Regions from separate parts of the Vreelandella titanicae genome, predicted to be linked through region 1. Evidence: predicted binding sites of a transcription regulator. Region 1 holds the regulator's gene; the other holds the start of a gene.
What was found. Region 1 encodes LexA, which represses DNA repair genes until DNA is damaged. Its sites were predicted from a motif close to TACTGTNTANNTANACAGTA; they were not measured.
Positions count from the first base shown of each region.

Region 2: the regulator LexA is predicted to act here: its motif matches at 1,832-1,851, upstream of recN (DNA repair protein RecN).

Region 1 covers NZ_CP059082.1:3,433,991-3,437,198, reverse strand. The annotation lists gene HZS52_RS15865 (L,D-transpeptidase) at 1-511, opposite strand, end outside; gene HZS52_RS15860 (TetR/AcrR family transcriptional regulator) at 489-1,181, opposite strand; gene lexA (transcriptional repressor LexA) at 1,449-2,129, shown strand; gene HZS52_RS15850 (energy-coupling factor ABC transporter permease) at 2,138-2,809, opposite strand; gene purU (formyltetrahydrofolate deformylase) at 2,849-3,208, opposite strand, start outside.
Region 2 covers NZ_CP059082.1:553,887-557,094, reverse strand. The annotation lists gene recN (DNA repair protein RecN) at 111-1,784, opposite strand; gene grpE (nucleotide exchange factor GrpE) at 1,995-2,636, shown strand; gene dnaK (molecular chaperone DnaK) at 2,795-3,208, shown strand, end outside.

The DNA.
Region 1 (3,208 bases):
GCAACCAAACAGGGGTACCCGGCAACGCTAACGAAAAGATATAGAGCAGATCAGGATTGCGTAAACGAATACAGCCGTGGGACGCAGCAACGCCCATGGGCTCGTCAGGCGGCGTCCCGTGCAGGTAAATATAGCGCCGTTGCGAGTCCACCTGACCACCGCGGTTCACGCCCTTTTCCAAGCCACACAGCCACAGTATGCGGGTCAGAATCCAGTCACGCTCTGGATGCTCTTCGGCGAGTTCGGGCGAAAATGTCTCGCCCGTCCAGCGGCGACCTCGAAACACCGCATTTTCGGGCATATCACCGCCAATGGCCGCGCGCACATAGTGCCACCCGCGAGGGGTTTTACCACTGCCGTTGCGCTCCCCGCTTCCGGCAGCACCGGATGAAATAGAACACTCATGGAGCACTTTTGGCCCTCGCCAACAGCGCAGCAACTGTTCGGTAGTATCGATCTCCAGCCAGATATGTTCCGTTGGAGGTAGCTCAGCTAGCGTAGGAGTTCGCATGTTTTCCTTCTTCTGGCTTGGCACCGTCAAGGGCTATGGGTAACGGCGCATTCATAGCAGCCACCACTACCGGGAGCAATCGCCTGACCAAATCACGCACAGAGACCTGCTCGTGGTAATCCTTCTCCGCGATATCGCGTAGCGCATCGAGGCCAGACAGGGTAAAGATTACCGTGCCGAGCACAAAGTGTAGCCGCCAAAAACGCTCGGCGTCAGGCAGATCCGGCGTTGCTTTGCGCACAAGCTCGGTGAAGCGTGTAAACACATCGCCATACTCTTCCTGGATATAACGTCTTAGATGTCCCTGTGCTTGACTGTAGGCAAGACCCAGCAGGCGCATAAACACTTTCAAACTATTGCGCTCGGCGGGCACCGCGAGAACGGTAGTTGCCATGGTCTCGAGCAGTGTTTCCAGCGGGATAACGCGCCCGGCGTGTTGGCCCTCGAGCTCATCTAGAGCAGTATGAAAGCGCTGACTAAACGGATCCAGGTAGCGGGCAAAAACGGCCTGAATCAAGGCTTTTTTGGAACCAAAATGGTAATTAACAGCGGCTAAGTTAACCCGCGCTTTGCTAGTGATGTTGCGCAGCGAAGTTTCAGCAAAACCCCGCTCTGCAAACAGCACCTCGGCGGTGTCGAGTATACGGGTCACCGTATCAGATTGAGCCATGTCGCTCTCCAGGGAAACAGGTGTTTAAAACATAGCAAAATACTATGCCATAACGTAGGCGGGCTCAACGCTTGATTTATTGACAAAATGTGACGTATTAAATAAGCAGAAACTTAGTTTCAAACGATTAGAAAAATTGCATAGACATCGGCAATAGGCACTGACAAGCCATATACTGGACAGAGGAACATACTGTATACTTAAACACTTATTGATTAAGTCGACATTTAACTTGTTACTGTCTATTCACTATTTATGGAGTCTGGTATGTCGCGTCCGCTAACCGCTCGCCAACAGCACGTGTTTGATTTTATCGTTAAGACCATGGGCGAATTTGGCTACCCTCCTACCCGCGCCGAGATTGCCAAAGCACTTGGCTTCCGCTCACCCAATGCGGCTGAAGAGCACCTGCGCGCGCTGGAACGCAAAGGTGTTATTCGCATTATCCGCAACACCTCTCGCGGCATCCGCCTGCCCAACCAGGAACCTCAAGAAGTCCTGGATAGCGCAGTCACCGCCTTACCCACAACCAACGTGGAAGCCCCACCCACTGGCCTGCCTGTGATCGGGGAAGTAGCTGCCGGCAGCCCCATTTTGGCCGCCGAACATATTGATCGCTACTGCCCGCTACCGGCCGAGTACTTCACTCCCAAAGCTGACTATCTGCTGCGCGTACGCGGCCTTTCCATGAAGGATATTGGCATTTTGGAAGGTGATTTACTGGCGGTTCATCGCACTGACCGGGTTCGCGATGGCCAGATCGTGGTTGCCCGCCTGGACGATGAAGTAACGGTTAAACGCTTCAAACGCCAGGGGCACCAAGTGACGCTGTTTGCAGAGAACCCTGATTTTGCGCCCATTGAAATCGACCTGCGCTCTCAAGCGCTCGATATTGAAGGCGTTGGAGTCGGCGTAATTCGTGGTGGCAACGGCCAGGCACTCGGCTAATAAATCCGCTACTGCAGGTCGATATAGCGGTGGTCATTGAAGGTGGCCACCCAGTTTGGGTGATAGACCAGCAGGATGCTCAGCAGCATGCCAGTAATAAATGCCTCTGAAGGCATTAGCAGTGGTAAAAAACGCGCATACTCCTGGGCGAGATAGATCGCCTCAGGGTCTGTACCCGCGACGATAATCAGCACTACCGCCGCCAAGCCTCCTCCCAGCGTTGCCAGCGCCGCGCCAAAAAAGCCGCAGGCAAACAGAAATACCATCAAGTTATCCGGCAGGCGGCGATCTACCAGCCGCCATACCGTGCCAATAACGGCCGCCGGGACGATCCCGGTAACCAGCACATTTGCCCCCAGCAACATCCACTCATTGCGGCCAATCACCACCATGGCAATGTTGATCAGCACGTTGCTAATCAGCGCTAATGGCGCTTTAAAAACGAGTGTCATCAATACTGTAAAAACAAGGTGTAGCGTTAGCCAATCAACAGCCTGGGCACGAAGCTGCCACATCAGCATCACCGCCAGCGTAGCACCCAGCCAGCGGTGCTGAAGCGCTGAATCCGCTATCAACACCTGCCAGGGCCGCCCCCAAAGCGCCCATGCGATCACTGCTAACGAGAGTAGCCAGGTGAGCAGCAGCGCCCAGGGCGCTAATACACTTTGCGCAAATGACATGGCGGCCTCTCAGGTTGATGGGCGGGCATTATAGAGTACTTAGCTAAATACCACTGTCTTGTTGCCATGCACCAACACACGATCCTCTAAGTGCCAACGCAAACCTCGAGCGAGCACGGCTTTCTCCACATCACGACCAAAGCGGACTAGATCAGTAGGCGTATGACAGTGGCTAACGCGATGGATATCCTGTTCGATGATGGGGCCTGCGTCGAGTTCCTCGGTCACATAGTGGCAGGTAGCGCCAATCAGCTTAACCCCCCGCTGGTAGGCCTGGTGGTAGGGCTTAGCCCCGGCAAAAGAGGGCAAAAAGCTGTGGTGAATATTGATCACTCGCCCCGCATAGCGCGCGCACAGCTCAGGGGGCAGTATTTGCATATAGCGCGCCAGCACCACGCA
Region 2 (3,208 bases), 2.4 Mb from region 1:
TTAACTGAATTCGCCAAGTGGATCAGGGGCGTTTGTTTTGCTGTGTGCAGATGTGCTGTATAGCTGTGCGCTATAGAAATGCACAGAAACGGCGCAGGGCGCCCGCTCAATCAGTGCGGCGGGCGTTGGCTGGCGTGCAGCATCTCCCGAGCGTGGGCCAGGGTTTGGTCAGAAAGCGTGACACCGCCCAGCATGCGCGCCAGTTCGCTGATGCGGCCCTGTTCGTCGAGTAGCGCCATCTGGGTCAGCGTTGTATCGCGCTTCGCCTGTTTCTCGATATGCAGGTGCTGGTGCGCCTGTGCTGCCACCTGGGGTAGGTGGGTCACGGTCATGACCTGGCCGTTTTCGCCCAGTTTGCGCAGTAGTTGGCCAACGATCTCTGCGGTGGCCCCCGAGATACCCACATCCACTTCGTCAAACACCAGGCTGGGAACCGTTGAGTGCGTCGCCGCGACCACTTGAATCGCCAGGCTAATCCGCGACAATTCACCGCCGGAGGCGACTTTGGTCAATGGGCGAGCGGGCTGGCCAGGGTTGGCGCTAATCAAAAACTGCACGCGATCAAGGCCTTCAGGGGAGGGCGCGTCTTTAGCGGTGACCTCCACTTCAAAACGGGCTTTGCCCATGGCCAAAAAGCCCAGTTGCTGCTGCACCTCTTTACCCAAGCGAAGTGCGGCTTTTTGACGGCTCTCGCTGAGTTTTTTTGCCTCTTGGCGATAGTCTTCGCGTAGCTCGACGACCCGCGCACTGAGTGCCTCCAGGTCATTGCCACCCTCTTCTAACTGCGCGACTTCCCGCTGTAGGTCAGCATGCAGGGCGCATAGCTCATCAGGAGCAACGTGGTGCTTGCGGGCAATCCGGTGTACGTCGGTCATTCGTTCTTCAACCCAGGCGAGCCGCTCAGGGTCTAATTCGGTGGTGCTGGCGAGGCGATTAAGCTCGCTGGAGGCCTCTTCCACTTGAATGCGCGCATCGCTCAGCATGGCAAGCGTGTTCGCCAGGGTGCCTTTGTCGCTACCTGGCAGGGCGCTTAAGTGGGTGAACGCTTGGTTGAGCAAAGAGAGCGCACCGCCCTCGTCACTGGCGCAGCAGTCGGCGGCAAACTGGGTTTCGCGCAGGGTCTCTTCCGCGTGAGCCAGGGTGTGCTGCTCTTCCTCTAACGTGGCTAATTCACCTTCCGCTAAACCGAGCTGATCCAGCTCTTCTACTTGGTAACGCAGCAACTGCCGTTTGGCCTCAACTTCACTGCCTTCTTCGCTTAGCTTCTTCAGCTGCCGACGCGCACTGCGCCACTCGCGGAACGTTTCAGCTAATTGAGTGGTGGCATCGTTTAGGCCTGCGTAATCGTCCAGCAGGGCAAGGTGGGTCTCTTCGCGCATCAGCGCATGGTGAGCATGCTGTCCATGAATTTGAATCAGCTGTTCGCCGAGGGATTTTAGATCCGAGATAGTCGCGGGTTGGCCGTTAATCCACGCTTTGGAACGGCCGTTGGCGGTGACCACTCGGCGCAGCAAGCATTCCTCAGCGGGGAGCTCCCGCGCCGTTAGCCACTCGACGGCGGCAGGCAGGTGCTGAATGTCGAAGCGTGCGGAGAGATCCGTACGCTCGCGGCCGTGACGCACGCTTCCGGCGTCGGCACGCTCGCCCAGGCAGAGCCCAAGGGCGCCTAACAGGATCGATTTGCCCGCGCCGGTTTCCCCGGTAATCGCGGTCATACCGCCGGTCAAGTCGAGTTCCAAGTGATCGACAATGGCGAAATCTTGAATAGCTAGCTGAGTAAGCATGGCGCCTCCTGAGGCGGTACAGCATAGAAGCTGGATACTTATCCAATAGTTGTTGATTTATACAGTAGTTAATAACTCACTTCAATGCACCTCTTGAGATGGAATTTATGGCCCCCATATAGCGTGCATGATCAGTCAAAGCTAGTGACTTAAAGCTTACTTCTTTGCGCGCCGCCCGCGTGGCCGCGCTCTACTTTTTAGGAGCACAACATGGCGAAAGAACCGCAAACACCAATGGACGATGAGCTGGCCCGCCACGAGCAAGACGCCGATGGCGCCGAGCAAGCAGCTGAGAAGGTTGCTGAAGAGCGCTTGATGGAGGGCGAGCTGGAAGGTTTGATCAATGACGAAGAGGCGCTAGAAGACAGCGTCGACAACCCGGAAGCGGAAATGCTGGCAGCCCAAGTAGGTGAGTTAGAGCAGAGCTTGGCCGAAGCCAAGGATCAAGCCCTACGCGCCGCCGCTGAAGCGCAAAACGTGCGCCGTCGTGCGGAGCAGGAAGCGGAAAAAGCCCGCAAGTTTGCCCTGGAGAAGTTCGTTAAAGAGCTGCTGCCAGTGGTGGATAGCCTGGAAAAAGCACTTGAGACCATGGAAGAGGGTGCATCGGAAGTTCACCGTGAAGGTGTCTCCATGACCTTGAAAATGCAGCTGGATGTACTCAACAAGTTCGGCGTTGAAAGCATTGAACCCCATGGTGAGCCCTTCGACCCGCAAGTGCACGAAGCCATGACCATGGTGCCTAACCCGGATCTCGAACCGAACACCGTGATGGACGTTATGCAGAAAGGTTATTTACTCAATGGACGCTTGGTGCGCCCAGCGATGGTTGTAGTGAGTAAAAAAGCCGATTAAGCCACTGGCGGCACAGAGTTTGAAAAAAGTGTGTGAAAAAAAGCCCTTGAAATGTCAGCGGCGGCCCCCAAATAAAGGGCAACCCCGCGGGGAAACCCGCAGACAAGCTTTAAAAACTAAATTTTCAGTTTTGTAACAACCGAATTCGAGGTATTGCTATGGGACGTATAATTGGTATCGACCTGGGCACCACTAACTCTTGTGTGGCCGTGCTCGATGGTGACAGCGCTAAAGTTATCGAAAACGCCGAAGGCGGTCGTACGACGCCTTCTATCATCGCCTACACCGATGATGGTGAAACGCTGGTAGGTCAGGCGGCTAAACGTCAGGCCGTTACTAACCCAGAAAACACCCTGTACGCCATCAAGCGCCTAATTGGCCGTCGCTTTAAAGACGACGTTGTCCAGAAAGACATCAAGATGGTGCCGTACAAAATCAGCGAAGCTGATAACGGTGACGCTTGGGTTGAAGTAAAAGGCAAAAAAATGGCACCGCCGCAGGTAAGCGCGGAAGTGCTGAAGAAAATGAAGAAGACTGCCGAAGACTACCTGGGCGAAGCAGTCACCGAAGCG